DNA from 2 places in the Methylobacterium organophilum genome. Region 2 is predicted to be linked to the other one. Evidence: predicted binding sites of a transcription regulator. Region 2 holds the regulator's gene; the other holds the start of a gene.
What was found. The regulator PhoB, encoded in region 2, activates phosphate uptake and scavenging genes when phosphate is short. The targets are predictions, from matches to a motif close to TGTCATNNANCTGTCAT.
Positions count from the first base shown of each region.

Region 1: a site for PhoB is predicted at 13,033-13,049, ahead of MMB17_RS14680 (ceramide glucosyltransferase). Genes of this name have one in related genera too.

Region 1 is NZ_CP092848.1:3,138,703-3,154,408, reverse strand. Features, by position in the region: gene MMB17_RS14745 (transglycosylase SLT domain-containing protein) at 1-223, shown strand, start outside; gene MMB17_RS14740 (DHA2 family efflux MFS transporter permease subunit) at 217-1,860, opposite strand; gene MMB17_RS14735 (HlyD family secretion protein) at 1,857-3,062, opposite strand; gene MMB17_RS14730 (HdeD family acid-resistance protein) at 3,268-3,927, shown strand; gene MMB17_RS14725 (HepT-like ribonuclease domain-containing protein) at 3,937-4,266, opposite strand; gene MMB17_RS14720 (nucleotidyltransferase family protein) at 4,266-4,565, opposite strand; gene MMB17_RS14715 (PBP1A family penicillin-binding protein) at 4,742-7,216, shown strand; gene MMB17_RS14710 (carbonic anhydrase) at 7,610-8,365, shown strand; gene MMB17_RS14705 (AMP nucleosidase) at 8,429-9,922, opposite strand; gene tsaA (tRNA (N6-threonylcarbamoyladenosine(37)-N6)-methyltransferase TrmO) at 10,097-10,597, shown strand; gene MMB17_RS14695 (SGNH/GDSL hydrolase family protein) at 10,594-11,313, shown strand; gene MMB17_RS14690 (MarR family winged helix-turn-helix transcriptional regulator) at 11,475-12,074, shown strand; gene MMB17_RS14685 (histone deacetylase family protein) at 12,095-12,928, opposite strand; gene MMB17_RS14680 (ceramide glucosyltransferase) at 13,099-14,253, shown strand; gene eat (ethanolamine permease) at 14,360-15,706, shown strand, end outside.
Region 2 is NZ_CP092848.1:2,392,482-2,408,187, reverse strand. Features, by position in the region: gene MMB17_RS11110 (PepSY domain-containing protein) at 1-408, opposite strand, end outside; gene MMB17_RS11105 (MgtC/SapB family protein) at 515-991, shown strand; gene MMB17_RS11100 (cell envelope integrity EipB family protein) at 998-1,864, opposite strand; gene MMB17_RS11095 (GcrA family cell cycle regulator) at 2,312-2,860, shown strand; gene MMB17_RS11090 (DMT family transporter) at 3,053-3,373, shown strand; gene phoB (phosphate regulon transcriptional regulator PhoB) at 3,419-4,120, opposite strand; gene phoU (phosphate signaling complex protein PhoU) at 4,239-4,955, opposite strand; gene pstB (phosphate ABC transporter ATP-binding protein PstB) at 5,011-5,826, opposite strand; gene pstA (phosphate ABC transporter permease PstA) at 5,870-6,769, opposite strand; gene pstC (phosphate ABC transporter permease subunit PstC) at 6,786-7,760, opposite strand; gene pstS (phosphate ABC transporter substrate-binding protein PstS) at 7,951-8,991, opposite strand; gene MMB17_RS11055 (hypothetical protein) at 9,220-9,507, shown strand; gene MMB17_RS11050 (hypothetical protein) at 9,518-9,793, opposite strand; gene recN (DNA repair protein RecN) at 9,840-11,510, opposite strand; gene MMB17_RS11040 (outer membrane protein assembly factor BamD) at 11,666-12,535, opposite strand; gene lpxC (UDP-3-O-acyl-N-acetylglucosamine deacetylase) at 12,748-13,695, opposite strand; partial or broken gene ftsZ (cell division protein FtsZ) at 14,111-15,706, opposite strand, start outside.

The sequences.
Region 1 (15,706 bases), 750 kb from region 2:
CCGCAGCATCTTCACGGAGAAGGACGGCAAGAAGCGCCGGGCCCTCACCGTGGCCGAGGTGCATGAGCGGCTGGATGCGATGATCGACCGCCGCATGAGCCAGTACGAGGGCATCACCGCCCTCGCCAGCCAGCCCCAGGACGGGCGTGCCGCCGACGCCCCGGTGCTCGACGCCCGCCTGCGCAGCGGCGAGGTCCCCACCGCGATCCCGACGGTTCAGTGACCGGCGGGGGCCGCGCCCCCGTCCCGCTTCACGCTCTTGAGGATCAGCGCCAGCGGCACCGCCGAGAAGGCGACGAGGGCGAGCACCTTGAACACGTCGATATAGGCCCAGTACGCCACCTGGGTCTGGAGCTGCTGGCCGATCCAGGCGACGGCCTGGTTCTGCGCATCCGGCCCGGCATAGCCCTGCTGCGAGAAGTAGCGTGTCGCCTGGGCCAGGGTCTCCCGATAGGCGGGCTCCACCGGCGAGATGTGCTCGACGAGCCGGGTCTGGTGGAATTGCTGCCGGTAGGCCAGCATGTTCTGGGCGAGCGACACGCCCATCGATCCGCCGACGTTGCGCGCCACGTTGATGAGCGCCGAGGCCTGATCCGTTTGCGACTTGTCGATGCCTTCGTAGGAGGCCGAGGTGATCGAGAGGAAGATCATCGGCAGGCCCATGCCGATATAGACCCGCGACCAGACGAAATAGGAAAAGCTCGAATCCGGGTTGAGCCGCGTCAGGTCGAGCATGCCGGCGCCGACGATGGCCGCGCCGAGGGCGATCAGCCATTTCGGCTGCACGTGACCCGAGAGGCGCCCGACCAGGAACATCATCACCACGGTGACCACGCCGCCGGGGCCGAGGACCTCGCCGGAGAGCGTGGCGGTGTAGCCGTAATAGTCCTGCGTGAGCTGGGGCAGGAACTGCGTGGTCGCGATCAGGATCGCGCCCGTGAACAGCATCACCACGAAGCAGGAGCCGAACTGGCGCCTGCCGAGCAGGCTCAGGTCCACGACCGGATTGCGGTGCCGGAGCAGCCAGGGGATCATCGCCACGAAGGCGAGGACCATCAGGCAGGCGAAGGTGACGATCAGGTTCGAGCCGAGCCAATCCTTGCGCTGACCCTCGTCGAGGACGACCTCGAGCGAGCCGAGGAAGGTGGCCACCAGCAGGAAGCCGACGATGTCGAAACGCACGCCCGACTTCCGCAGGCGCTTGCGCTCGGCCACTGCCTGGGGCGGGTCCTCGATCAGGATGTACATCAGCGTCAGGGCGAACAGGCCGACCGGCCCGTTGATCAGGAAGCACCAGTGCCAGGAGGCGTTGTCGGAGAGCCAGCCACCGAGCGTCGGGCCGATCGCCGGCGCCACGACGATGGCGACGCCGTAGAGGGCGAAGGCTTGGCCGCGCTTCTCCGGGGGGAAGGAATCCGCGAGGATCGACTGGGCGAGCGGCGCCATGCCCCCGCCGCCGAGCCCCTGCAGCACCCGGAAGAACAGCAGGGATTCGAGGCTCCAGGCGAAGCCGCACAGGATCGAGGAGAGCGTGAACAGGGCCACGCTCCACATGAAGAAGGCCTTCCGGCCGTAGCGCTTGGCGAGGAAGCTCGAGGCGACGAGGGTGACGGCATTGGCCACGAGGTAGCTCGTCACCACCCAGGCCGCTTCGTCGGGCCCGACCGCGAGGCCGCCGGAGATGTAGCGCAGGGCCACGTTGGCGATGGTGGTGTCGAGCACCTCCATGAAGGTGGCGAGCGCCACCACGAGGGCGATCACCCAGGGATTGCGCCCGCCCGCCGCCGTGGCGGCCTTGCCGCCGGAAGCCTTTCCGGTGGACCTGCCCCCCTCCCCGGCCGTCGCCGCCCCGGCGCTCACCGGACCCGCACCGTCGGGACGATCGACATGCCCGGGCCGATCGAGACGTCCTTCGGCCAATCGTCGACCACGATCTTCACGGGGATGCGCTGCGTGACCTTCACGTAGTTGCCGGTGGCGTTCTGGGCCGGTAGCAGGCTGAAGGCGGTGCCCGATCCCGGCTGTACGCTGTCGACGCGGCCGTGGATCTTGCGATCCGGATAGGCGTCGATCTCGACATCGACGCTCTGCCCCGGCCGCATGTCGGTGATCTGCGTCTCCTTGTAGTTGGCGGTCACCCAGATGTCGTCGGGCACGAACATCGACAGGCTCTGGCCGGCCTGGGCGTATTCGCCCCGGGCGCCGGTGAGGCGCACGACGCGACCGGCCTGGGCGGCCGTGACCGTCGTGTAGCCGAGATTGAGCCGGGCCTGGTCGCGCTGGGCCTTCGCTTGGCCGAGCTGCGCCTCGGCGCTTGCCCGCTGCGCCTGCAGCGAGCCGATCTGCTTCTCGGCCGCCACCACGCCGGCCTGGGCGCGGGTGAGGTTCGCCTGCTGCTGCTGCAGGTTCGAGGTCGAGGATTGCGATTGCTGGATGGTGCCCGCGCCCTTCTGGGCGAGCGTCCGGTACCGGTCGGCGTCCTCCTCGGCGAATTTGAGGGCGGCCTTGGCCTGCTCGACCTGGGCCTCGGCCACCACGACCTGCGCCTTCTGCGCCTCGATCTGCGCGTCGATGTTGCTGATCGAGGCTTCGGCCGCCTGGACCTGGGCCTGCGCCTGATCGAGGGCGATCTGGTAGTCGCGCTGGTCGATCTGAAAGAGGACCGTGCCCGCCTCGACATGCTGGTTGTCGGTGACCGGCACGTCGACGACGTAGCCGCCGACCTTCGGCGCTAGTGCGAATTGGCGCGAATCGACGAAGGCGTCGTCCGTCGTCTCGTAGGGATGGACGTAGAGGCTCCAGTAGAAGAATCCGGCGACCCCGAGGGCGACGAGGGCGATGGCCCCGATGGCGAACCAGAACGGGTGCCGCCGGAGCAAGCCTGGCCGCTTTTCGTCCTCCCCGGGCGAGGCGGATTCCGCCTGATCCTCGTCATTCTCGGCGGGAGAGGGCCTGTCCGCGCGATCCTGGCGCAGGGCATGGGCCTGCTTTCGGGAATGTCCAGCGGAGTGCTCGTCTACGGTGGGCGCGCGCTCCCCCGCACGCTGCTGATCGTCCAGCATCGTTCGTCCGATCCGATAGGAGCGCAGGTTCGACAGAGGGCCGCCCGCGCGCAGCGCCCACCTCGCGGGATTAAAAGGTTTCGCGGGCCGTGGTTCCGTCCCGTGCATCGAAGCCTGGGGATCGGGCGGAACGGCCCGCAGCGCGGCACGTTTGGCTCTTGCGGAAGCCTGGCCGCCGGCTCCGCAGGAGCGAGGCAGGTTCGCCATGAGCACAGGCATCCATCCGAGTAATCTCCCGCCGGTCTCGGCCAGTGGCGTCCCCCTTGTCGGGGCGGCGCGCCTCGACGCCATGAGCGCCGTGCTCGCGCGCAACTGGTGGCTGGTGGCCCTGCGTGGGCTGCTCGCCATCCTGTTCGGCGTCATCGCCTTCGTCGCGCCCGGCGCCTTCGTGCTGTCGCTGGTGCTGTTCTTCGCGGCCTACATGCTGGTGGACGGCGTCTTCGCCATCGGCTCGGCGATCCGCGCCGCCGAGAAGAGCCAGCGCTGGGGCTTCCTGCTCGTCGAAGGGCTCCTCGACATCGCCGTCGGCATCGCCGCCTTCCTGGTTCCGGCCGCGGCGGTCTGGGCCTTCGTCCTGCTCGTCGCCGCCTGGGCTCTGGTGACCGGCGGTCTGATGATCGCCGCCGCCTTCAGCCTGCACACGCATTATGGCCGCTGGTGGCTGGTGCTGGGTGGCGCGATCTCGGTGCTGTTCGGCCTCGCCCTGATGATCAACCCGGGCATGTCCGCGCTGGTGCTGACCTGGTGGCTGGGCGGCTACGCCATCGCCTTCGGGATCCTGCTGCTGATCCTCGGGATCTCGCTGCGGGGGCGACATGTGGCCGGACCGGCCGCTCTCACATCGAAGAACCGTTCTGCTGCGTGAGATCGGCGATCATCGCGTCGATGACCGGGCCAGTGCGGGCAGGTGCTCCGCCAGAATGTTCCACAGCACCCGAGCATCGACGGCGAAATAGTCGTGCCGCAGAATGTTGCCGATGCCCTTGATATCGTTCCATCGGGGGCCTGGATGTCGCTCGAGAAGGTCGGCCGGTAGGGTGCGTACCGCCTTCGAGACGATGAGAATCGCGTGCTCCGTGGTTCTGCGCAGCACATAGGACGCGTGGAAGGTTTCGTAAGAAATTCCGTCGGTTGCCGATCGAAGCGCGGCGATCTCGTCCCGAATGTGATGCAGGCGAAGCAGTGGGTTGCCGCTCGCTCCCATCAGAAGATCCGGACTGCTTCGCGCTCGACCTCCGGCCTGATATGCTTCGAAAGCCCGTCCCAGGTGCTGTAGCCGATCTCGCGATCCGGGAATGCCATGCGCAGGCGCTCGTAAGCGCCCACGTAGTTCGCGAGCGTGTAGAACTCGGATGCGGCCGGCTCCACAAAGATGTCGATGTCCGAAGTCGGTGTCGCCTCGTCCCGGGCTACGGAGCCGAAAAGGAACAGGCGGCCGATCCCGAGTGCCCGCATATCGGGCTCGACGGCTTTCAGGCGCGAAATGGCTTCCTGGCGACGCATGGATGAAATCTAGCCTGTCGACTCCTCCGGCGCCACAGGGACGCGCCTGTGTCCCCGAGGCCACCGCCGCGGTGGCCGGCGCCCTCCATCGCCACGGCGCATAGCGCGGCCCACACGCTCCGGGCTAATCTTACAACCGTGGATGCCCGATTTCCGGGCGTGAGGGCGAGGTTCGATTGGCTCCGCGTGGTTCGGATGGGCGACCCGGTGGTGGCCTGCGGGACGAAGGCGATACGCGTGCGGCCGCCCGCGAAGCGGCCCGGGCTGCGGGCCTGCTGGCAAAGCAGCTCGGCCGGCTCGCGGACAGCGCCGGACGGACCCTGTGGCAGCGGGGACGGGCGGCCGCGCGCCGGGCGCCTCTGGCCGGAGGAAGGCCGAGGGGGGCGGGAGCGCAGAACGTCTCCGCGATCCGGGCCAGCCCATCCGGAGCGACGCCGCAGGGCCTGTCCTGGGCGCGGATCCGCCGATATCCTTGGTTCGCGGCGCTGCTCGCCCTCGTCGCGCTGCCGGTCCTGATCCTCTTTTTCGTGATCCTACAGGCCTTTGCCACCCTGCCGCCGCTCGGCGGCGTGGTGCCGGAGGCGGGGCAACGGGCGATGACCGTGGAGGCCGATGACGGCCGGCCTTTCGCCACCCGCGGCGCCTTCCGCGGTGAGAAGCTGACGGCGGCCGAGATGCCGCCCCATCTCGCCCAGGCCATCACCGCCATCGAGGACCGGCGCTTCTACAGCCACTGGGGCATCGACCTGCGCGGGCTTGCCCGCGCGGCCTGGCGCAACGCGACCGGCGGTGGCGTGCGCGAAGGCGGCTCCACCATCACGCAGCAATATGCCCGGCTGACCTCGCTCAGCCAGGAGAAGACGCTCCGCCGCAAGCTCCAGGAGGCGCTCCTCGCCCTACGGCTCGAGAGCACGATGTCCAAGGAGGATATCCTGCTCGGCTACCTCAACACCGCCTATTTCGGGGCCGGCGCCTACGGCATCGACGCGGCGGCGCGGCGCTATTTCGGGCATGGCGCCAAGGCGCTCACCCTGCCGGAGGCGGCGATGCTCGCGGGCCTCGTGCGCGCGCCCTCCCAGCTCGCACCGACGCGCAATTTCGGCGGCGCCAAGGAGCGGGCCGACCTCGTGCTCCAGGCCATGGTCGAGACCGGGGCCATCACCCAGCCGCAGGCCGACAAGGCGCGGGGGGAAAAGCTCGTGCTGCGTACGCCGCCGGAGACGCCGCCGGGCACCAATTACTTTCTCGACCTGGTGGCCGGCGACGTGAAGCGGCTCGCGGGCGATGCCGGCGACGTCACCGTGCGCACCACCCTCAACCTCGACTTGCAGAGCCTCGCCGAGGGGGTGCTCGCCCGCCGTCTCGATACGGAGGGTGCGAAGAAGAAGGTTGGCCAGGGGGCGCTCGTCGCCCTCTCCAAGGACGGGGCGATCCTCGCCATGGTCGGAGGCCGCGACTACGAGGACAGCCAGTTCAACCGCGCGGTGCAGGCCAAGCGGCAGGCCGGCTCCCTGTTCAAGCTGTTCGTCTATCTCGCCGCCTACGAGAAGGGATATTCGCCCGAGAGCGTGCTGGTCGACCGGCCGACCCAGATCGGCGAATGGGAGCCGCAGAACGCCAACAACCGCTTCCGCGGGGCCTTGCCCCTGCGCAACGCCTTCGCGCTCTCCGTCAACACGATCGCTGCCCAACTCGGCGAGGAGGTCGGCATCCCGGCGGTGATCGCGGCCGCGCGCCGGCTCGGCGTGCAGTCGGACCTGCCGAACGTACCGAGCCTGGCGCTCGGCTCCGCCGACGTGACGCTGCTGGAAATGACCCGCGCCTATGCCGGCGTGCTCAACGGCGCACTGCCGGTCGAGCCCTATTCGATCCACGTGATCCGGGGGAACGCCCCGAAGCCGCTCTATCTCCACGGCGAGCCGCCTTCGACCGGGGCGCTCGGCCGCGAGGAGCAGACGATGCTGCTCGACTCGCTCCAGGCGGTGGTGGATTTCGGGACGGGCAAGGCGGCCCGCGTCTCCGGCCCGCCCATCGGCGGCAAGACCGGCACCAGTCAGGACTACCGCGATGCCTGGTTCGTCGGGCTGACGCCGGACATGATCGTCGGGATCTGGGTCGGCAACGACGACAATGCCCCGATGAACAAGGTCACGGGCGGCGACATCCCGGCCCGGATCTTCCACGACTTCATCGAGCGCAGCCACAAGGCTCTGCGCGGCCGCAAGCGGCCGGCGCCCGCCCTCGCCCGCGCGCCGGCAGCCCAGCCGGCGGCGGTTCCCCTACCGCCCGGCGAGATCTCGACGACGCCGATGGCCGCCGCGCCGGCGGGCGGCGATCTGCGCGGCGTGCCGGAGGTGATCGACACCGGGACGCTCGCGATCCGCGGGCAGCGGGTGCGGCTCCTCGGCGTCTCGGGCGAGGGCGGCGCGCTCGCCCGCCAGCTCGCCCGCTACCTGCGCCGCCGCGAGGTCGCCTGCGGTGGCGACCCGGCGAGCGTCGGGCAGCGCTGCCAGATCGACGGCGAGGATCTCTCCGCCCTCATCATCGGCGCCGGCGGCGCCCGCGCGAGCGACGACGCGCCGCCGGACTTGGTCGAGGCGGAAGACCAGGCACGGGCGGAGCGGGCGGGACTGTGGAGCCGGGAGCGGTAGGGACGTTCCGGCCAGTCTGGATAATGCCCCACCCTCATCGCGGGATGAGACGTCAGCAATCCGGTGGAGCGGCTTGGCCGAGCGAGACTCGACCTCAGCGCTGACACGCGGCTGACACGCGCGCGAGGGCGAAGCAGCCTCAGCCGCGATGGAAGGCGCCCACAACCGCATCGTAACGCCGGTTTGGGCGCGTCTGGCCGCAACGCTTGGCGTGAGGCAAGCCTTGGCGTTGTTTCCAAGAAAGGTTCGAGCTTTATTGACGATGTTGAGTTGTATAAAATATCGCAAGAATTTCATCTAGTTGTATGTCGAGATTTGTTAAAAGATTTTCCTTGTCATCAGATCAGCGTGGTGAGATGGAGCCGCTTCTAGAGACTTGCGGAGATGTCGGCGATGGAGCGGCGTACGTTTCTCAAGGCCCTGTCCGCGCTGGGGGCCTGTCCGCTCTGCCCGACGGCGGGCTTCACGGCCGAAGCGCTGCATTGGGGCTATGAAGGAGAGGCGGCCGCAGATCATTGGGCGTCTCTCAGTCCCGATAACAAGGTCTGCGCGGTTGGAACACAGCAATCGCCGATCGACATCACGACAGCGACCAAAGCCGATCTGCCTCCGGTCGCGGTCGATTGGAAGAACGCCGGTGGGACGATTGTCAACAACGGCCACACGATCCAGGTCAACCTACCCGCGGGCAGCACGCTTATGGCTGGCGGCGAGACCTACGAATTGGTCCAGTATCACTTCCATACGCCAAGCGAGCATCTTGTCGGGCACAAGAGCTACGCGATGGAGGTGCACTTCGTGCACAAGAACAAGACCAGCGGTGGTTTCGGCGTACTGGGGGTCTTCATGGAGGCCGGGAAGGTCCATCCTGCCTTCGCGAAGCTCGCGGCAGCCATGCCCAGGCAGATCGCAGGCGAGGCCTCCGGAGACGGGATCGACCCGAAGTCCTTCCTTCCCGATTCCCTCGCACATTGGATTTATGAGGGATCGTTGACGACGCCGCCCTGCAACGAGGTGGTCGACTGGATGGTCTGCGTCAATCCGATCCAGGTCGCGCAGGCGGATATCGACAGGTTCAAATCTCTCTACCCGATGAATGCGCGGCCGGTTCAGAGCACGAACCGTCGCTTCGTCCTCCTGGGCGAGTGAAGCTGACTCTGATGAGCCGGGTACGGCCTTGGGCTGGCCCTATCCGGCTCACGATGACGCGCCCTACCGGAACGGCGGCTCGTCGAAGCTCCGCAATTTCCTCGAATGCAGCCCGGCCCGGTCGGCGCGCAGATTGTCCAGGGCGGCGAGGCCGATCAGCAGGTGCTCGGCCACCGCCCGCTCGTAGAAGGCATTGGCCGCCCCCGGCAGCTTGATCTCGCCGTGCAGCGGCTTGTCGGAGACGCAGAGCAGCGTGCCGTAGGGGACCCGCAGACGGTAGCCCTGCGCGGCGATGGTGCCGCTCTCCATGTCGACGGCGATGGCGCGGGACAGGTTGATCCGCCGCCGCTCCTGGCTGAAGCGCAGCTCCCAATTGCGGTCGTCGTAGGTCACGACCGTGCCCGTGCGCAGGCGGCGCTTCAGGGCCTCGGCCCGCTCGCCGGTCACGGAGGCGGCGGCGTTCTGCAGGGCGATCTGCACCTCGGCCAAGGCCGGCACCGGGATTTCCGGGGGCACGAGGTCGTCGAGGATGCGGTCGCGGCGCAGGTAGCCGTGGGCGAGCACGTAGTCGCCGATGGTCTGCGACTGGCGCAGGCCGCCGCAATGGCCGACCATCAGCCAGCAATGCGGCCGCAGAACCGCGAGATGGTCGGTGATGGTCTTCGCGTTGGAAGGGCCGACGCCGATATTGACCAGCGTCGTGCCCCGCGCTGCCCCGTCCGGTCCCTTCGCCACGAGGTGGTAGGCCGGCATCTGGAACCGGTGCCAAGGCGAGGCCGCGATCAGCGCTGCCGGATCGGCGGAGGCGGCCTCCGCCCGGGTCACGCTGATCCCGCCGGGCAGGACCAGCCGCTCGAAGCCTTCCTCGCCCGAGGCCAGCCGTTCGAGGCCGTGGCGCACGAAGCCGTCCACGTAGCGGTGATAGTTGGTGAGCAGGATCCAGGGCTGGATCTCGCGCCAATCCGAGCCCGTGTAATGCACGAGGCGGCGCAGGGAGTAGTCGGTGCGCACGCCGTCGAACAGGGCGAGCGGGCGCGGCTCGTCCGGGTGCTCCAGCCAAAGCCCGTCGGCGATCTCGTCGCCCACCACGGAGAGGCGCGGCGTCGGGAAGAAGGCGGCGAGGTCCGCCGTCGTGGTGCCACCCCGGGTCAGGTCGGCGCCCGGCTCGATCACGTAGGGATACGGGATCTCCTGAGCGCTCAGCCCCACCTCCAGGCTTGCTTCGTAATCGTGCAGCAGAGGCTTGAGCTGCTCCAGAAGATAGCCGCGGAAATGGGCGGGCTGCGTCACCGTCGTGGCATAGATGCCCGGTGCCTGGAGCTTCGCCGTGGCTCGGTTCAGCCGAGGCATCGGCTTGTCGGGATGATAGGTCAGGCGCAGTTCGGGATAGCGGAAGCGCAGGCGCTCGGCGGCATCGGGGGGCGGCCCCCCCTGGAGATAGCGCTCCAAGGCCGCGCAGAGGGAGCGGGTCGCGCCGTCGAACAGGGTTTCGAGCCGATCCACCGCCGTCTCCGCGTCGGCGATCGCCTCCATCGGCCGCAACTCGTCGATGCCCATCGCGAAACCCCTGCCCTCGTTTCCCGCGCTCTACACCGGCGCAGCGGGCCTGGCGACCGATCCCGGCGGGCGATCCTTTCGAGAGACCGTCCCTTGTGACGCCGCCACGGATCGACGACATCCGGCCGACCGCGTTGGCACGACACGCAAGGGCAAGGCCGGGAGAAGCGAGCGATGAGCGAGGATTTCGGCAGGCGTGCCGGCGAGGTTGGCATCGTGCTGCCCGATCGCTTCGACGCGGGAGTCTATTTCGTCGGCCGCATCCGCACGCCCTGGGCACTGCGGGCGGAATGCCCGAAGAACGGCACCCAGTCGGACGCGGTCTGCACCCTGGTGGTCGATCCGCTTTTCGTGCCCGCGCTCCAGAACGTCGAGGGCGCGAGCCATCTGGTGGTGCTCTACTGGATGGATCGCGCGGTGCGCGACCTCGTGATCCAGCAGCCGCGCCACGCGGAGGCGGGCCGCGGCACCTTCTCCCTGCGCTCGCCGGCCCGGCCCAACCCCATCGCCATGGCCGTGGTCGAGCGCCTCTCCATCGAGGGGGGCGAGGTGCGGGTGCGCGGGCTCGACTGCCTCGACGGCACCCCGCTCCTCGATATCAAGCCCTATTACGTCTCGACCGATTGCCGCCCGCAGGCGCAGGTCGACCGTTCGGGCAAGGCGTCCCGGGCATGAGGCGCCTCGTTCTCGCGGGGATCGCGCTCTGTCTCGCTGCGGGCGGCGCGGCGCTCGGCTGGTGGCTGAGCAAGCCGGAGTTCAATGCGCAGCTCTACGGTCAATTGCGGCTCGTCTCGGTGCAGGCGCAACTGGACGAGGCCAAGCCCGGCTACATCCTGATCGCCGGGGATTCCCAGGCCGAGATGCACAACCCCTCCGGTCCGCTCTGCGGGGCGGAGATTGTCAATGCGGGGACCGGCGGCGCGACCGCGGAGGCCTATGCCCGGCTGCTGCCGCAGCTGAAGCTCGACCCCAAGCCCGGCGCGGCGATCCTCACGATCGGCAGCAACGATCTCAACCGCAAGCACAAGCCGAATTCGGAGGCGAGTGCCCGGGCGTTCGGGGAGGCGGTCTCCAGGATCGTGCTCCTGCTCCGGCAGGCGACCCCCCGCGTCGTGGTCACGGCGGTGCCGCCCATCGGCCGGTCCGTCGGCGATCGGCTCGAGGCCTCCGCCGTCGGTCCTTACTCGCGCGTCATCCGCGAGGCCTGCGAGCGCCTCGGCTGCCTTTACGCCGATCCGTTCGCGGCCTTGCGGGATGGGGACAGCGGCTTTGCACTAAAAGGTGCATTGCGCGATGGACTGCATCTTGCACGTTTTAGGCCTGTGCAGGCCGCGCTCGCCCCCCTTCTCTGTGGCGCGGGGGAGAATGGTCCAAGCACTAACGTGCGTTAATGCAGAATAACAGGAAGTACCTTCGGTATCGTCAGGCGAAACCTCGGGGCTGCGACGCCTTTGCCATCGGATGCCATTTTCGGAGGATCTTAACCTTGATTTTTTTTTATAGGGAAGTGCTTCGCCGTTCTGGAACTTGACGGGGCAAATTGATGGGGCAGATGACCCGCAAGAATCGCGACGAGGATCTAGGAATCGGGGATTTCCTCAACAGCGAGAGTCTCCTCGACAACGACGTCTACGTTCCTGCTTTGCTGACGACTCTGTCCAACACGCTGACGGCGGATGGATCGAGCTTCTATCGTCGGAATTTCGGCATTGGCATCACCGACTGGCGTCTATTGCGGACCCTCGCCTCCGAGCCCTGGATCAGTGCCCAGCGCGTTTGCATGGCGACCGGCCTCGACAAGGGCGTGGTCAGCCGCAGCGTGGCCTGGCTCGAGGAGAGCGGGCTGATTCTGGTCCGCGGCGATGAACGGGATGCCCGGGTCCGGCTGCTCGCCCTGTCGCGGGAGGGGGCCGAGCTGCACGAGCGGATGACCAGCGTCGCCCGGGCCCGCGAGCGCAATTTCCTCGAAGTGCTCAGCGCCCACGAGATCACCCAGCTCGTGGGGCTGCTCGGGCGGCTCGCGCGCAATATGGGCGCGTTCTCCAAGCCGGTGCCGATCCCGCCCTCGCGGGCCGGCCACCCGGCGAAGGAGATGCCGCCGCGGGAGAGCAAGCGGCCGGCGAAGGGCGCTCGGCCGATCGAGGGCGAGTGACCCGGCGAAAGCCCTGAGGATCAGGCGAAGCCGGCCATCGTCTCGAACACGATGGCGTGGCGGGCGGCGAGGGCGTCCACGTCATTGTCGTAGCCCCCGCCGATGACGGCGACGAGGGGCACGCCCCGGCTGCGGACGGCCTGCAGGACCAGGGTGTCACGGGCGCGCAGTCCGTCGTCGGTCAGCGTCAGCCGCCCCAGGCGGTCCGCCGCGTGCGGGTCGACACCGGCATTGTAGAAGACGAGGTCGGGGGAGAGCGCATCGACGAGACGCGGCAGATGCGCGGACAGTGCCGCGAGATAGGCGTCGTCCCCGAGCCCGTCCGCCAGCCCGACATCGAGATCGCCCGGTATCTTGCGCGACGGATAATTGCGTTCGCAATGCATGGAGAAGGTGAACAGGTCGGGATCGTCGTGCAGGCAATCGGCGGTGCCGTCGCCCTGATGCACGTCGAGATCGATCACCAGGGCGCGTCGGATCGTGCCGGCCCAGCGCAGCGCCCGTGCGGCGACGGCCACGTCGTTGAAAATGCAGAAGCCCGCCCCGCTCTCTCGCCGCGCGTGATGGCTGCCCCCCGCCGTGCTCCCGGCGAGCCCTTCTCCCAGGGCGAGGCGGGCCGCGAGCAGGGTGCCGCCGGACGAGGCCCGGGAGCGGTCGGCGACGCTCTCCGTCACCGGCAGGCCGATCTCCTTCTCGATCGCCCGCGGCACGGCCAAAGCCAGAACGGCATCGACATAGGCCGCATCATGGGCGCCGCAGAGAAGCGCGCGGTCCGCCGGTTCCGGCCGCGCGAAGCCGTTCGGCGCGAGCCCGCGCTCCCGGAGAACCTGCGCCAGGCGCCCGTATTTGCGCATGGGAAAGCGATGGCCCTCGGGCAGGGTGGCCCCGTAGGCCTCGTGGAAGACGATCGGCGGGGGCAAGGCTCGGCTCGAAGGGCAGAAACGGCTGCCGGACAGCGTGTCACACGCCTGAAATGCTGCGTCGGCTAGGCGGTGCCGGACATCGGCACGGAGGCGCACGGGATATGGCGGAGACGTTCGGGGACGGCACCGTCATCGCCCTCACGCTGTGCGCGCTCCTCGTCCTCGTCAACCTCGCGAGCGTCGCGGTGGCGGCGTGCCGCATCGGGCGGCAGCGCCGCGTCTCCGCCTTTCCGGCGGGCGCCCCGGTCAGCCTCGTCAGGCCGGTGCGGGGGATCGAGGCCTTCAGCGAGGAGATGCTGAGCCGCGGCTTCACCCTCGACTATCCCGATTACGAGATCATCTTCTGCGTGGCCGATGGGAGCGACCCGATCGTTCCGCTGCTGCACCGCCTCATGCAGGCGCATCCGCATGTCGCGTCCCGCTTGATCGTCGGCGACGAACGCCTCGGCGACAATCCGAAGCTCAACAATTGCGTGCGGGGCTGGGATGCGGCCCGGCACGACTGGGTGGTGCTGGCCGATTCCAACGTGATGATGCCGCCCGACTACCTGCAGCGCCTCCAGGCGGCCTGGCGGCCGGATACGGGCCTCGTCTGCTCGACGCCGGTCGGCTCGCGGCCGGACGGCTTTCCCGCCGAGATCGAGTGCGCCTTCCTCAATACGCTCCAGGCCCGCTGGCAATATGCCGGGGAGGCGCTGGGCCTCGGCTTCGCCCAGGGCAAGAGCATGCTCTGGCACAAGCCGTTCCTGGAGGCCCGGGGCGGCATCCGGGCGCTCAACGCCGAGATCGCGGAGGATGCGGCCGCGACCAAGCTGGTGCGGGCCGCGGGCAAGCGGGTCCACCTCGTCGCCGCGCCCTTCGAGCAGCCGCTCGGCCGGCGCAGCCTCGCCGAGGTCTGGGGGCGGCAGGTGCGCTGGGCGCGCCTGCGCCGGGTCACCTTCCCGCTCTTCTTCGCCCCCGAGATCGGCATCGGCGCGGCTTTGCCGCTCACCCTCGGGGCGGCCCTGGCCGGCACGTTCGAGGCGGCCGCCGGCTGCTTCGCCCTCGGCGCCCTCTGGTACGGGGCGGAATACGCGCTCGCCCGCCGCGCCGGCTGGCACCGCTCGCCCCGCCTGATCGCCGCCTTCCTCGTGCGCGACCTGATGTTGCCGGGCATCTGGGCGAGCGCTTGGCTCCAGAGCGCCGTGGTCTGGCGCGGCAATGCCATGGAGATCCGCCCGAAGGACGCCGCGCCCCGCCTGCGCCCGACGGGCTGAGGATGATTTTTCGGGGCAGCGCGTGTTCGGCTGTCCCAAATCGGCAAAGCTCTTGCCTGAGGGGAGCGCGCGTGCCTTCCTGCACGCGGGCCGCGGAGCATCTGGCATGGGCAGTCCGGAAACGAAGCTCGACAAGAGCCTCAACGCCTTCCACCTTTGGGGCATCGCCGTCGGCCTCGTCATTTCCGGCGAGTATTTCGGCTGGAGCTACGGCTGGGCGCAGGCCGGCACCCTCGGCTTCCTCATCACCACCGCCGTCGTCGCGGCGATGTACGTGGCCTTCATCTTCAGCTTCACCGAGCTCACCACCGCGATCCCGCAGGCGGGCGGCCCCTTCGCCTACGCCCTGAAGGCCTTCGGCCCGGTCGGCGGCTGCATCGCGGGTTTCGCGACGCTGATCGAATTCGTGTTCGCCCCGCCCGCCATTGCGCTCGCCATCGGCGCCTATCTGAACGTGCAGTTCCCGGCCCTGGACCCGAAGCATGCGGCGCTCGGCGCCTATCTCGTCTTCATGGGGCTCAACATCGTCGGCGTGCAGATCGCGGCGACCTTCGAGTTGTTCGTCACCCTCCTGGCGGTCGGTGAATTGCTGGTCTTCATGGGGGTCGTCGCCCCCGCCTTCAGCCTGCAGAACTTCGCCGCCGGGGGCTGGGCCGGGTCCGACACCTTCGGCTGGCCGGCGGTGGGCGGCATCTTCGCGGCGATCCCCTTCGCCATCTGGTTCTTCCTCGCCATCGAGGGGGTGGCGATGGCGGCGGAGGAGGCCAAGGATCCCAAGCGCACGATCCCCATCGCCTACATCTCCGGCGTGCTCACGCTGACGGCGCTCGCCTTCGGGGTGATGCTGTTCGCGGGCAGCGCCGGCGACTGGAAGAGCCTGTCCGACCTGAACGACCCGCTGCCCCAGGCCATGAAGCGGGTGGTAGGCGAATCGAGCGGCTGGCTGCACATGCTGGTCTGGCTCGGCCTGTTCGGCCTCGTCGCCTCCTTCCACGGCATCATCATGGGCTACGGGCGCCAGATCTTCGCCCTGGCCCGGGCCGGTTTCCTGCCCGCCCTCTTCGCCCGGCTGCATCCGCGCTTTCAGACGCCGCATTGGGCGACGCTCGCGGGCGGGGTCGTCGGCATCGCCGCGATCTACAACGACAACCTCGTCAGCATCGCCGGGCAGTCGCTCACCGCCAGCATCGTCACGATGTCGGTGTTCGGGGCACTGACGATGTACATCGTCAGCATGGCGTCCCTGTTCAAGCTGCGCAGGAGCGCGCCCGATCTGCCGCGGCCCTACCGCGCGCCGCTCTTTCCCCTGGCGCCGGGCCTCGCGCTGGGGCTCGCCTGCCTCTGCTTCGTGGCGCTCGTGATCTACAACCTGCTCATCTTCGCGCTCTTCGCGGGCGTCATGATCTTGGCGCTGATCGGCCATCGCCTGCTCGCACGGCCGGCCACCCCGGGG
Region 2 (15,706 bases):
CGAGGTCGAGGCCTTCTGGAAATCGGCGGGCTTCAGCCGGGTGAAGTAGCGCTCGATCGGCTGGTTCTCGGTCTTGTAGAGTTTGCCCGTGTCGGCATCGATCCCGTACTCGACGAGCTTGCCGTCCGGATAAACGACCTTGATCGCGTAATGGGCCGGGTTCTTGCCGTCCGCGCGCTCGAAATCGGCTTCGATGGCGCGGCCCTTGTCGCCCTGGCTCTCGGCGGTGGTCAGCGCCTGGGCGAGGCTGGTCTTGGCAAGGGCCGCGGCCTGGAATTCCTTGAGGTCCTTGCCGGTCTGGGTGGCGCCGGTCGTCGCGGGCCGGTCGCCGGCGGGCTGCTCCGCCGCGGCCGCGAGGCCAGTGCTCAGGGCCAGAACGGCGGTCGCCAGGGTCAATCGCTTCATCATCGTCGCCTCCTCGATCCGGTTGCGTGTTGGGTCGTGGAAACGTCGTCGCGGAATTTCCGTTTCATGGGCAGTGGCGCGGCGCGTCGTCGGGGAGCCCTTTGCCGACGTGAACTCACTCGATGCGGATACCCTGAGTCTCGGCGCGATCCTGGTCCGTTTGGGCGCGGCGACCCTCTGCGGCCTGCTGCTCGGACTGGAGCGGGAATGGCGGGGCAAGGATGCAGGCATCCGAACCCACGCCCTCGTCGCCCTCAGCGCCGCGCTGATCACCACCTCGGCGCTGAGCCTCTATACCCAGGTGCGCGCGCAGGGGGGCGACGCCGACCCGCTGCGGGTGATCCAGGGCCTCGCCCAGGCGATCGGCTTCATCGCCGCCGGCACGATCTTCGTGGCGAAAAGCGACGTGAAGAACCTCACCACGGCGGCGAGCGTCTGGTTCTCGGCCTCGGCCGGCATCGTGGCCGGCGCGGCGCAGTTCCGCCTGCTCGCGGCCGCCATGGCGTTCGCCGCGGGGATCCACCTGCTGCTCACGCTGCTCGACAAGGCGGGCCTGACGCCGCGCCACCACGATCGGCCGGATTGAGCGCCCTTACCGCCCGCACTCGCCCTCGGCCTTGGGATCGGCCTTGGTGAGCTCGATGCTCTTCAGGTCGCCGTCGATGGAGAAGTCGCCGTAATCGAGATGCAGGGCGCCGCTGACGCCGTTCTCGTAGAGGTCGAAGGTCAGGGTGTAGACGGGGGTGCGCTCCCCCTCCCCCGGGGTGAAGTAGCTCAGCGTCACGGGCCAGCGCCGCATGCTGGCGAGCGGGCCCTCGCGCAGGGGCTTGTCCCGGTCGGCCTTGGCCGCGGCCGGCTGGGCCGAGGGCCGGCCGATCACCGCCAGGGTGTCGTAGACCTTGCGGCCGTCGTCGGAGCCGTCGAACACCTTCACGCCGAGGGTGGTCTCCCCGGCCCGCGCCGCCTCGACGAGGCGCCGCATATGGCGGCTCGGGAACAGCACCTCGCCCGAGGCGCCGAACTGGTCGCGCTTGGGCTCCTTGAGCTTCACCTTCATGCCTTCGGCCGAGCGGTCGGCGGTGCCGTCCACCGCGGGCGTCGGCACGCCGTTGAGGATCGTCACGGTCTTGAAGCGGAAGCTGTCGCCCTCGCCGCTCTCGTAGGTGGTGTTGCGCAGGTCCGAGGTGCGGTCGCCGCTCTCGCTGGAGGAGAGCATCGTCACCTGCCGCGTCTGCATCGTGTAGCCCCGACAGGCATCGCCGGAGAAATCGAGCACGATGCGCCCGCGGGCGCTCTCCACCGCGCGGGTACCGGAACTGCCGGCCAGCGACAGGTCGTAGACCGCCTTGTGGTTGGCGAGCCGCACTGGCGGCTCGCCGGCGGGCGGTGCGGTCTGTCCGGGAGGCGCCGCCAGGGCGGCGTTCACCGTGAGGAGCAGGCAGAGCGGGGCAAGGCGCATGCGGGCGTTCCCGAGGCTGTCCGGCAAACCCGGGCAGGCCCGGGCTCGGTCGCGCCCAACATAGGCAATCGTCGGCGCCGGGCAATGCGAGCGCTCGCAATCCCGGCAGGCGCACGGGGCGCGCCGCGGACGAGCCCCGACCGACCCGGCAAGCTGGCCAAACGACGGGGATCAAAAGACTTTCTATCTGAAGAGCATATTCTCGATATTTACAACTAATACTAGCATTTCCCGGAGATGAGGCTGCATCACGGCATTGGCGGTGGAAACAGGACGGCGGGGCCGCTCGACTCTTGCACCGGCCTCACGGGCTCCTGTAGGCTCCGCTTCATCGCCGGGGGGAGACCCGGCGGGCATCACCGACAGGTTCGGACTGCCCGGCCGCCGGCACCACCGGGCGAGGCGGCGCGGGCACCGGCCGCGGGAACGAGACGACGTGGAGGGGCCATGAGCGAGGCGGTTCCGAGCTGGACGGACGAGCGCGTCGAGCTTCTGCGTCGGCTGTGGGAGGATGGTCTGAGCGCCAGCCAGATCGCCTCGCAGATCGGCGGGATCTCGCGCAATGCCGTGATCGGCAAGGTGCATCGCCTCGGCCTCGCCGGCCGGGTGAAGCCTACGGGCCCCACCCAGGCCGCCCCCCGCAAGAAGTCCGGCGCGGAGAGCGAGGAGGCCCTGCCCATCGCCGCCGTGGTGGAGGAGGTGGTCCTGCCCGAGCCGCCGGCCATCGTGACCCATCGCCCGGCCCCGGACTTCCCGATCGTTCCGCCCCCGGCGGCGCCCGAGCCCGCGGTGATCGCGGTGTCCCAGCGCGTCACCATCATGGAACTGCGGGAATCCATGTGCCGCTGGCCGATGGGCGACCCGACCTCGCCGGAATTCCGCTTCTGCGGTGCCCGTTCGATCACCGGCCTACCCTATTGCACGCAGCACGCCCAGATCGCCTACCAGCCGGCGGCCGAGCGCAAGCGCGACCGTCGCGTGGCGGGCTTCCGCTGACGCGCGCCCGACCGGGCACAGGCGGCTGACAGGCGGGCTCCGGCCCGCCTTTTCGTTTCGGGGTGCCGCCTTGCACCCGGCAAGCCTCGCCTTTCGGATAGGGCGCACTAAGGTTTCCCGCGAGGCAACGACCTCACCCGCATCGGGGCAGGATGTCCGGGACGGCCCGGCCTTCTCAAGGAGAGCCGGACCATGGCCTGGTTCATTCTGTTCGCCGCCGGGATCCTGGAGGTCGTCTGGGCCTTCACGATGAAGCAATCCGCGGGCTTCACGAAGCCGGTGCCGGCCCTCGTCACCCTGGTCGCGATGGTCGCGAGCGTGGTGCTTCTCTCGATCGCGATGCGCAGCCTGCCCCTCGGCACGGCCTATACGGTCTGGACAGGCATCGGCGCGGTGGGCGCCTTCCTCGTCGGCATCCTCGTGCTCGGCGAGCCGGCGAATGCCCCGCGGGTCATCGCCGCCCTGCTCATCGTCAGCGGCCTCGTGATGATGAAGCTGTCCTCGGACGCGTGAGCCGGCGGGCGCTCGAAACGCCCCACCGCTCTCGCGAAAAACCCCTCAGCCGCCCGCGAACATCTCGTCGAAGGAATAGCCCGATCCGCGCACGGTGCGGATCGGGTCGGTCTGGCGCGGACGATTGATGGCCTTGCGCAGGCGGCCGACATGCACGTCGACGGTGCGCTCGTCGATATAGACGTCGTGGCCCCAGACCCCGTCGAGGAGCTGTTCCCGGGAAAAGACCCGGCCGGGGCTCTGCATCAGGTATTCGAGCAGCTTGAACTCGGTCGGCCCGAGATGGATCTCGCGGCCCTGGCGGCGGATGCGGTGGCTCACCCGGTCGAGCTCGATGTCGCCGGCCACCAGCGTGTCGGCAAGATGGGCGGGCTTGGCCCGGCGCAGCAGCGCCCGCACCCGCGCCAGCAGCTCCGGCACCGAGAAGGGCTTGACGATGTAGTCGTCCGCCCCGGTGGAGAGGCCGCGCACCCGGTCGCCCTCCTCCCCCCGGGCGGTGAGCATGATCACCGGCAAGCGTTCGGTCTCGCGGCGGGCGCGGATGCGGCGGCACAGCTCGATGCCCGACAGGCCCGGCAGCATCCAGTCGAGCAGGATCAGGTCGGGGATCTGCTCGCGCAGCAGCAGGTCCGCCTCGTCGCCCCGCGCGGCGTGGTCGACGGCGAAGCCCTCGGCCTCGAGGTTGTAGCGCAGGAGCGTGGTGAGGGCTTCCTCGTCCTCGACGATCAGGATCCGGGCGCTCGTCATGGGTGCCTCTTGGAACGCGTCCCAACGAGGCGGAGGCCGGTGCACGTCGGGAAGCGGACTGTACAAAGACTGGAGCCGCCGCCCGACGGATGCGGGCGGCGGCTCGCGACAGGAAGGGTCAGGCGGCGCCGGGCTGAACGGTGGCGTAGTTCGAGGCGTCGTTCTTCGGGCGCTCGCCGGCCGGGGTCTCGCCGGTGACGAGATACTCGATGGTCTCGGCGATGTTGGTGGTGTGGTCGCCGATGCGCTCGACGTTCTTGGCGCAGAACAGGAGATGCGTGCAGAACGAGATGTTGCGCGGATCCTCCATCATGTAGGTCAGGAGTTCCCGGAACAGCGAGTTGTAGAGCGCATCGATCGCGCTGTCGCGCTGCCACACGTCGTGGGCGGCCGAGACGTCCCGGGTGCCGTAGGCGTCGAGCACGTCCTTGAGCTGCTCTTGGACGAGGTCGCTCATGTGCTGGACGCCCAGCACGATCTTCTGCGGCTGGGTCTGGTCGCCGATGGCGACGACCCGCTTGGCGATGTTCTTGGCGAGGTCGCCGATACGCTCTAGATCGCCGGCGACGCGGATGCCCGAGATGGTCTCGCGCAGGTCGATGGCCAGGGGCTGGCGGCGGGCGATGAGGAGCACCGAGCGCTCCTCGATCTCACGCTGGAGCGTGTCGAGCCGCTTGTCGGCGGTGATGACGGCCTGGGCCAGCGCCGTATCCCGGCGCACCAGCGCCTCGGTCGCGTCGGTCATCATCTTCTCGGCGACGCCGCCCATCTCCGAGATGGCCCGGCGCAGGTCCTCGAGATCCTGGTCGTAGGAGCTGACGATATGTTCTGACATCTGTTGGACTCCAGGATCGGGCCGCTCCGCGCGGCCCCGGCGGAAGGATCTCGTCTCAGCCGAAGCGGCCGGTGATGTAGTCCTGGGTCTGACGTTTGTCGGGGTTCATGAAGATCTTCGTCGTCGGGCCGAACTCGATCAGCTCGCCGAGATACATGAACGCCGTGAACTGCGAGATGCGGGCGGCCTGCTGCATGTTGTGCGTCACGATCACGATCGTGAATTCGTTGCGCAGCTGGTCGATCAGCTCCTCGATGCGGCCGGTGGAGATCGGGTCGAGGGCCGAGGTGGGCTCGTCGAACAGGATCACCTCCGGACGCTGGGCCACGGAGCGGGCGATGCAGAGGCGCTGCTGCTGGCCGCCGGAGAGACCCATGCCGGACTGCTTGAGCTTGTCCTTGACCTCCTCCCAGAGGGCGGACTTGCGCAGGGCGTCCTCGACGCGACCGTCGAGTTCGGATTTGGGCAGCTTCTCGTAGAGGCGCAGGCCGAAGGCGACGTTGTCGTAGATCGACATCGGGAAGGGCGTCGGCTTCTGGAACACCATGCCGATACGGGCCCGCAGTTCGTTCAGGTCGACCTTCGGATCGAGGATTTTCTGGCCGTCGACCAGGATCTGCCCCTCGGCCCGCTGCTCGGGGTAGAGGCTGTAGATGCGGTTGAAGGTGCGCAGCAGGGTCGACTTCCCGCAGCCGGAAGGGCCGATCAGCGCCGTGACCTGCCGGTCGTGGAAGTTGAGGTTGATGCCCTTCAGGCCGTGGAACTGGCCGTAATAGAAGTTCAGGTCCTTCACGGCGATGCGGATCGGCGCCTTGTCGTCGGCGGGCGCGCGGTTGTTCATCTGGCTGCGGAGGGCGGGGGAGACGCTCATGGAGGCTCGTCCTTGACTGGATAGGCTCGGGGGCGCGCGCGGCTCAGCGCGCCCGCTGGTCCTTGACGACGAAGCGCGCGGTGATCGACAGCGCGAGGATGGTGACGGTGATGAGCAGCGCGCCGGCCCAGGCGAGGCTTTGCCAGTTGCCGTAGGGCGAGAGCGCGAACTGGTAGATCATCACCGGCAGGTTCGCGACGCCGCCCATCAGGTCGGCCCGGAACCAGTTGTTGTTGTTGAGCGCCGTGAACAGCAGCGGCGCGGTCTCGCCGGCGATGCGGGCGAGCGCCAGGATCACGCCGGTGACGATGCCCGCGGAGGCTGCGCGCCAGGTCACGCTGGTGATGACCTTGGACATCGGCGCGCCGAGGGCGGCGCCGGCCTCGCGCAGCGAGCCCGGAACGAGGCGCAGCATGTCCTCGGTGGTGCGCACGATCACCGGCGTCGCGATGATCGCCAGGGCCACGCCGCCGGCCCAGCCGGAATAGGAGCCCATCGGCCGCACCATCAGGGTGTAGACGAACAGGCCGATCAGGATCGAGGGCGCCGAGAGCAGGATGTCGTTGAGGAAGCGGATCACGTTGGCGAGCTGCGAGTTCCGGCCATACTCGGCGAGGTAGGTGCCCGCCATCACGCCGACGGGGGTGGCGACCGCGATGCCGATCGTCGTCAGGATCAGGCTGCCGAGGATCGCGTTGGCGATGCCGCCGCCCTCGGTGCCGGGGCCCGGCGTCGGGTGCGTCAGGAGCGAGAGCGAGAAGCCCTCGAGCCCCTTCCAGATCAGCATGATCAGGATCGAGCCGAGCACCACGGCGCCAATGGCCGTGGCCAGGGTGCAGGAGGTGCGCAGCAGCCGGTCGGCGACCCGCCGGCTCGGCCGGACGCGGGAGCCGCGGGGGACGGAAGCGGCCTCGGCCGAGGCGTAGGGATTGGTGGCGTCCATGGAGAGCGCTCCCGGCTCACGCGGCCTTCACGCGCCGCGTCAGGTAGCGGGCGACGATGAGGACGAAGAAGGTGATGACGAACAGGATGCAGCCGAGGGCCATCAGGGCGTTGAGCTGCAGGCCGTCCGCCTCGTTGAACTCGTTGGCGATGCGCGAGGCGATGGTGGAGCCCGGATCGAAGATCGAGGCGGAGAGCCGGTTCGCGTTGCCGATCACGAAGGTGACCGCCATGGTCTCGCCGAGGGCGCGGCCGAGGCCGAGCATGACGGCGCCGATGATCGAGACGGAGGCCTGCGGCACCAGCACGTGGCGCACCACCTCCCAGGTCGTGCAGCCGATGCCGAAGGCGCTCTCGCGCAGCACGGTCGGGATCTGGTCGAGCATGTCGCGGGTGATCGAGGCCACGAAGGGCACGATCATGATCGCGAGGATGATGCCCGCGGTGAGCACGCCGACGCCGGAGGGCACCCGGGAATAGAGCAGCGTGCCGACGATCGGCAGGCCCTCGACGAGGTTCGAGACCGGCATCTGCACGTAATGGGCGAAGAGAGGCGCGAACACGAACAGGCCCCACATGCCGTAGATGATGCTCGGCACGGCGGCGAGCAGCTCGATCACCATGGCGACCGGCTTGCGCGCCCAGCCGGGGGCGAGCTGCGTCAGGTAGATGGCGATGGCCAGGGAGAGGGGCACGCCGATCACCAGGGCGATCAGGGCCGAGACCAGGGTGCCTATCACGGCGACCAGGGCGCCGAACTGCTCGGTGCCGACATTCCAGGCGCTGGAGGTGACGAAGCCGGGCCCGAACTCGCTGAAGGCCGGCCAGGCGCCCCAGACGATCGAGCCGATGATACCGACCAGAACGAGGAGGACGAGGAGGGCCGCGCCGTAGGCGCAGGCGCGGAACAGGCTGTCGAGGCTCCGGCTCGGAACGGTCCGGGCCGCTCGCTCGCTGCGCGCCAGGGCGATCTCTTGGGTCAACGCGGTCATCCGCTCATGCTCTGTCGAAGGGGTGGCGTTTAGCGCGCCGAAGCCGCGGGCGCGAGCGGGTCCCGTCGTCTTCCCTCACCCCATCTGGGGAAAGGCGGAACTGGTCTTTAAGATCGTCGACGGCCGGGTGCTCGGCACGCCCGATCCTGAAAAAGCCTTCCCCCGCCGGAGCGGGGGAAGGCCGAGGGGATTACATCCCGAAGACGGGCTTGCCGTCCTTGCCCTTGATGGTCTTCCACTCCTCGTGGATCTGGGCGACGACGTTGTCGGGCAGCGGCACGTAGTCGAGCTCGGTCGCGAGCTTGTCGCCGTTCTTGTAGGCCCAGTCGAAGAACTTGAGCACGTCAGCGGTCTTGGCCGCGTCGGCGGGCTCCTTGTAGACCAGGATGAAGGTCGCGGCGGTGATCGGCCACGCGCCCTCGCCGGCCTGGTTGGTCAGGGAGATGCCGAAGCCCGGGGCGGCCTTCCAGTCGGCGCTGGCGGCGGCGGCCTGGAACGCCTTGTCGTCGGGCTGCGGGAACTTGCCGGCCTTGTTCTCGAGGAGGGCGTAGCCAAGCTTGTTCTGCTTGGCATAGGCCGACTCGACGTAGCCGATGGCGTTCGGGACCTGCTTGACGGTGGCGGTGACGCCCTCGTTGCCCTTGCCGCCCTGACCCACCGGCCAGCTGATCGTGGTGGCCGCGCCGTATTCCTTCTTCCAGCTCTCGGAGACGCCGGAGAGGTAGGTCGTGAAGATGTTGGTCGTGCCGGAGGCGTCGGAGCGGTAGACCGGGGTGATCGGCGCGTCGGGGAGCTTCACGCCCTCGTTCAGCTTGGCGATCTTCGGGTCGGACCACTTGGCGATCTTGCCGGCGTAGATGTCGGCGAGCAGCTCACCGTTGAGCTTCAGCTTGCCCGGCTCCAGGCCGGCGATGTTCACCACCGGGACCACGCCGCCCATCACGGTCGGGAACTGGACGAGGCCGTCCTTCTCGAGCTGCGCGCCCTTCAGCGGGGCGTCGGTGGCGCCGAAATCGACCGTCTTGGCCTGGATCTGCTTGATGCCGCCGCCGGAACCGATCGACTGGTAGTTCAGGCCCGTGCCGGTCTCCTTGCGGTAGGCCTCGGCCCACTTGGAATAGACCGGGAAGGGGAAGGTCGCGCCGGCGCCGGTGATATCGGCGGCCAGGGCGGGGAAGGCGAGCTGAGCGGTCGCGAGACCGAGGGCCAGCGCGTAAGCGAAGGGTTTCACGTGCATCTCCGTGTCGTGTCGGGCACCGGGGGCGCGGGACGCCGGCCCGCTGCTGAGGCGGACCCTGCGCGTACCTCACGGCCTGCGCTGCGGTAATCACCCGACGCACCGCGCATATGACGATGACATGACAAGGACGTGACAACGCCCTGCCCGAGATCACGGAGCCGGGGAAGGAACCCTGCCAGGATGCCCGTGCGTTGAGGACATGCCGGTTATCGTTGTGGAATGCGGGAGGCCGAGGTGGCGGATTCACCGCCCTCACCGTCGTCGGAGCGGCCGAGTCGCGCCGCGAACGCTCAGGATGCGGTCTATCTCGCCCTGCATGGCGAGCGGGCCGAGCTGGAGCGCGCCCTCACCCTCGCCCGTCAGCGGCAGCAATTCGGGTCGAACCCGGCGGAGATCGAGGCGGCACGGATGGAGGAGGCGAGCCTCCTCAAGGATCTCGACCGCATCCTCACCATGATCCGCGCCGCGGAGATCAAGCGCCGGCCCGGCGGCCGCCGCTGGCAGTAGCCCGCTCGCCCTATTCGCCCCGCCGGCGGTCGCGCTCCTTGTGGCGCAGGCGCAGGAGAAGATCGACCTGCGTGTCGGTGATCGGCTGACGGTCGCAGCTCTCCGCGTAGACCGCGCGGAGCGTCGTGCCGAGATGCATCCGCGTATCGGTGCTCAACCGGGGCGGCACGTTTCCGCCGATCCCGAGAATGCCGGCCCAATCCCGTGACATCGCCTTGCCCATGCTCCGACCCTGGCAATCGTCGTCGATGCGTCCGGGACCAGCCTCGCGCAGCTTGGTTAACATTTCCTTATTGTTAAGGTTACCCGAACGTCACCGCCACCGGGGCGGATCAGGCCTCGGCGCTCATCAAAAGCCGGGCGGCGGCGGCGCGGGCCTCGTCGGTCACGATGGCGCCGGCCAGCATGCGGGCGATCTCCTCCCGGCGCGCCTCGGTGGTGAGGCTGCTCACCCGGGTCGCGACGCGGCCGCCCTTCACGGGATCCTTGGCGATCAGGAAATGGCGCTCGGCCCGGGCGGCCACCTGGGGCGCGTGGGTGACGGCCACGACCTGCACCCGCTCCGAGAGCCGGGCGAGGCGGGCGCCGATGGCATCGGCCACCGCGCCGCCGACGCCGGTATCGATCTCGTCGAAGATCAGGGTCGGGGCCGAGCCGCGGTCGGCGAGCACCACCTTCAGGGCCAGCATGAAGCGGGAGAGCTCGCCGCCGGAGGCGACCTTCATCATCGGGCCGGGCCGCGTGCCGGGATTGGTCTGGGCGAAGAACTCGACCCGCTCCGTGCCGGCAGGGTCGCGGGAGGCCTCGTCCGTGGCGATCTCGGTGATGAAGCGGGCACGCTCCAGCTTCAGCGGCGGCAATTCCTTCTGCACCGCCGCGTCCAGGGCCTTGGCCGCCCGCCGCCGCCCGTCGGCGAGCTTCTTCGCCGCCGCCGCATAGGCGGCCTCCGCCGCGTCGAGGGCGGCCTGGAGCCCGCCCAGGGCCTCCTCGCCGGCATCCATCGCCGCCACGTCCGCCTCGTAGCGGGCACGCAGGGCGGCGAGGTCGTCGGCGGGCACGTCGTATTTCCGCGAGGCCGCGCGCAGGGCGAACAGGCGCTCCTCGGCCCGCTCCAGCTCGCGGGGATCGAATTCCGCGGCGAGCACCGCCGCGTCGAGCACGCTGCGGGCCTCGTCGAGGGCGACGAGGGCGGCGTCGAGGGCGGCGACGCAAGGATCGACGAGGCCGGGCAGCTGCGCGCTGCGGCGCTCCAGCCGGCGCACCGCCGAGGAGAGATGCGGCACCATCGAGTTCGGGCCGCCGACCGCGTCGAGGGCGTCGTTCAGCTCGCGGGCGACCTTCTCGCTCTGCTGCATCACCGTGCGGCGCTCGGCCAGCGTCGCCTCCTCCCCGGCCTGGGGATCGAGGGCAGCGAGCTCCTCGACGGCGTGGCGCAGGAAATCCGCCTCCCGGCGCGCGCCCTCGACCCGGGCGCGCTGCTCGGCGAGAGCGGTGCGGGCGCCCCGCACCCGGCGGGACGCCTCCGCCACCTCGGCCAGGGGCTTGGCCAGGCCGCCGAAGGCGTCGAGGATCGTGCGGTGGCTCGCCGGATCGGCCAGGGCCCGGTCGTCGTGCTGGCCGTGGATCTCCACGAGGGCGGCGCCGATCGCCTTCAGCGTCTGCACGCCGGCGGGCTGGTCGTTGACGAAGGCGCGGGTGCGGCCGTCGGCGAACTGGACCCGGCGCAGAATCAGGTCGCCCTCGGTGTCGAGGCCGCCCTCCGCAGCGATCGCCCGGGCGGGATGGTCGAGCCCGACATCGAACACGGCAGTGACGCTGCCCTGCGCCTCGCCGTGGCGCACGAGCTTGCCGTCGCCGCGGCCGCCGAGCGCCAGGGCGAAGGCGTCGAGCAGGATCGACTTGCCCGCGCCGGTCTCGCCGGTGAGGACGCTCAGGCCGTCGGCGAAGTTCAGCTCGAGCTTGTCGATCAGAACGATGTCGCGGATCGCGAGCTGGACGAGCATGCCGCGTGCGGAAGGAAGCCTGTGGAAGGAGGCCCGTGTTTAGGGCCAAGCGGGGTCGGGGCCAAGCGGGTCGGAGCCGAGCACGACGGCCCTCTCTCCAAAAAGAAAGGGCGGCGCCATTGGCACCGCCCCGATCGTCCGCGCCGTCCGGGCCGTCAGTTGGCCTCGGCCGTGCGCCCGATGACGCCGCGATAGACCTTGCTGAGCCAGGAGGACTTCTCCTCGCGGGGCTCCAGGCCGCCGTTCTGGAGAAGGGCGAAGGCATCCTTGTACCAGGGGCTGTCCGGGAAGTTGTGGCCGAGCACGGCCGCCGCGGTCTGCGCCTCGCCGGTGAGACCCAGCGCCATATAGGCCTCGGTCAGGCGCTCCAGCGCTTCCTCGGCGTGGCGGGTGGTCTGATACTGGCTGACCACGTTGCGGAAGCGGTTGATCGCCGCCGGGAAGTTGCGCTTCTCGAGGTAGAAGCGACCGACCTCCATCTCCTTGCCGGCGAGCTGGTCGCGGGTGATCTGGATCTTGGCCTTGGCGTCGGCGGCGTATTCCGAGGTCGGGTAGCGCTGCACCAGCTCCTGGAGCGCCTGGAGCGCCCGCTCGGACCGCTCCTGGTCGCGGGTCACGTCCGGGATCTGCTTATACTGCGACATCGCCATCAGGTACTGGGCGTAGGCCGCGTCCTTGCTGGCCGGATGGCGCTGCAGATAGCGCTTCGAGGCGCTGATCGCGTCGTCGTACTTCTGGCCCTCGTAGTTCGAATAGGCCGTCATCAGCAGCGCTTTGCGCGACCAGTCCGAATAGGCGTACTGCTTGTCGAGCTGCTCGAAGGACTTGGTGGCCGCCTCGTAGTCCCGGTCCTCCATCTTGGCCAAGCCCTCGCTGTAGAGCTTGTCCGCGGGGGTGTCGGCGATCACCTTCGGCTCGTACTTCTCGGCGAAGAGGCCGGTCGGATCGAAGCCGTCGCAGCCACCGAGGCCGAGGGTCAGGAGCGCGACCGCCAGGGCGCCGCGGGTCGAGAAGTTCAGAGGCATCCCGGTCTCATCCTCAACAGGCGCGGCCGACCATCGTCCGGCCCGCATTCCCACGCCAACACCGCGTCGTCAGGGGCATCCGATGCCACGCCCCGGCCCCGGGGGCCAGGGGGACGCGCCCTCTTAACGCGAGGTTACCGTGGAAGCAGATTCGGGCGCGAAAGCGGCGGCAAGGGGGCCGTCGCTTTCCGCGAAAGGCTGTGGCTTGCGGGTTACAGCTCGGCGGCAAAGGCGGCGAGGCCCAGGCCGGCGCCGATCTCGGCCAGCGCAGTCTCGCGGCGGCTGCCCTGGCCCTCGACCAGGCAGTAATTCGCCCGGTCGGCGAAGAGGGCGGTGAGCACGCCGACATTCATGCGGTGGCCGCCGCAATAGGAGCGATAGGCCCCCTGGATCGGCAGGCCGGCCAGGGCGAGGTCGCCGACCGCGTCGAGCAGCTTGTGGCGGACGAACTCGTCGGCGAAGCGGAGGCCTTCCGGGTTGACCACGGCGGTGTCGCCGACGGCCACGGTGTTCTCGAGGGAGGCGCCGAGGGCGAAGCCCGCCTTCCAGTAGCGCTCCACGTCCCGCATCATGCCGAAGGTGCGGGCCGGGGCGATCTCGCGGCGATAGGCGGCGGGGGTGAGATCCAGCACCTTGCGGCTGCGGCCGATCACCGGGCTCTCGAAATCGATCTCCACGTCGAGGCGGAAGCCCCGGTCGATCGGGCGCAGCTCGGCAAAGCCGCGGCCGGCCTCGATGCGGACCGGGCGCAGCACCTTGATCCAGCGGCGGGCGGCGCCGCAATGGACGATGCCGACGGCGTCGATGGCCTGGACGAAGGGACGGGCGCTGCCGTCGAGGATCGGCATCTCCGGCCCGTCGATCTCGACGAGGACGTTGTCGATCCCGAGCCCGTAGAGGGCCGACATCAGATGCTCGATGGTGGCCACGGCACCGGTCTCGTTGTCACCGATGACGGTGCAGAGCTCGGTGGCGGAGACGCAGGCGTGATGGGCCTTGATGAACCGGTCGTTGCCGGTGGGCGTCCCCGTGCGGAGGAAGGCTATTCCGTGATTGGCTTGCGCTGGATGGAGGGTGATCTCGACCGGGTTTCCGGAGTGGACGCCGATCCCGCTGAGGGTCGCCGGCGATTTTATCGTTGTTTGTTGGTTCGTCCGCATTCCCTTAGCCCTCGGCCAGGATCCAGCGCCCGCACCCGTTTTCGGGCACGTCACATCGGGATCCGTCCGCTGCTTGAAGCCTCTGCGGGCGCTTCGCGGCCGTGCATGCCGCTGCGCCTTTGTCGTTCCGAGGCTTGGTATAGACGGGGTGAACTGCACCGCCAAATCACGGATTCTTACGTTCTGTTACAGCCACGGTTTCGACACAGTTAAGAAAAAACCGTGACTTCCCAAGCAATTAACGAATGGTTAACAGCGCCTTTCCGGCCGCGGGCGCTGTGGCATAAATGCCGCTACACCCCCGGCCGGCGGCGCCGGACGCACGCGCGAAGGCGCGCCGCGGAACCCGCAGCGCGCCTTCGCCGATCGGTGCGGGACGGCCCGCCGGGACAAGTCCCGAGGGGCCGGATCCGGCTCAGTTCGCCTGGCGGCGCAGGAAGGCCGGGATCTCCAGGTGGTCGTCCTCCATCATCCGCGGCGCCGGGGCGACGCGGCCCTGGGCGTCGAGGTTGCCCTGGGCCGGGCGGTACTGGGGCGCCTGGACGCTCGGGGCGGCGCGGGGCGCCGGCGGCGCGACCGGATGGGCGGCCTGCGGGGCGGCCGGGGCGCGCATCGGCGGCAGCGGCGCCCCTCGACCTCCTCGCGGCGGCCGCCGAAGCCGACCGTGGCGAGGCGGCGCAGCAGCGTCATGCGCTTGGAATCCTGGGCCTGCTCGGCCGGCTCCTCGCCCCGGCTCACCCGGATCTGCGCCTGGGTGTGGGGCGGCAGCTCCGAGATCTGCGGCATGCGCGGCGGACGGGCGAGCTGCGGACGCGGCGGCACGTAGGGGCCGGCGGCGGCCGGAGCGGCCTCGGGCGCCGGAGCCGGGGCGACGGGCTGGGGCTCGTAGGGCATCGAGGCGCGGGGCGCGGCCTGGGTCAGCAGCACGTCGTCGCGCATCACCGGAGCCGGAGCCTCGGCGCGGACCGGCTCGGGGGCGGCCTCGGGCAGGACCGAGCGCGGGGCGACCGGGGCGGCCTGCGGCTCGGGCTGGCGGGCGACCGGGGCCGGCTGCGAAGTCGAGGCGCGGGCACGGGCCTCGGCACGCAGGCGCTCGGCCACCTCGGCGATGCGCTGCTCGGTCTCGACCACGGCCGGGTTGTTCGGCGAATGGGCCGAGATCAGCGCCGGCTCGATGCCCGTGGCGACCACCGACACGCGGATGATGCCGTCGAGGCTCTCGTCGAAGGTGGCGCCGAGGATGATGTTGGCGTCGGAATCGACCTCCTCGCGGATGCGGGTGGCGGCCTCGTCGAGCTCGTAGAGGGTGAGGTCGGCGCCGCCCGTGATCGAGATCAGCAGGCCGCGGGCGCCCTTCATCGAGACGTCGTCGAGGAGCGGGTTGGCGATGGCGGCTTCCGCGGCGCGGTTGGCGCGCTTCTCGCCGGAGGCCTCGCCGGTGCCCATCATCGCCTTGCCCATGCCGCGCATGATCGCGCGGACATCGGCGAAGTCGAGGTTGATGAGCCCCTCCTTCACCATCAGGTCGGTGATGCAGGCGACGCCCGAATAGAGCACCTGGTCGGCCATGGCGAAGGCGTCGGCGAAGGTGGTCTTCTCGTTGGCGACCCGGAACAGGTTCTGGTTCGGGATCACGATCAGCGTGTCAACAGCGGCCTGGAGCTCCTGGATGCCGGCCTCGGCCGTGCGCATGCGGCGCACGCCCTCGAACTGGAAGGGCTTGGTCACCACGCCCACGGTCAGGATGCCCATGTCGCGGGCGGCCCGGGCGATGACCGGGGCGGCGCCGGTGCCGGTGCCGCCGCCCATGCCGGCGGTGATGAAGCACATATGCGCGCCCGAGAGCTGATCGCGGATCTCGTCGATCACCTCCTCGGCCGCGGCCGAGCCGACTTCCGGATGCGAGCCGGCGCCGAGGCCCTGGGTGACGTTGAGGCCCATCTGGATGACCCGCTCGGCCTTGGAGGAGGTGAGCGCCTGGGCATCGGTGTTCGCCACGACGAATTCGCAG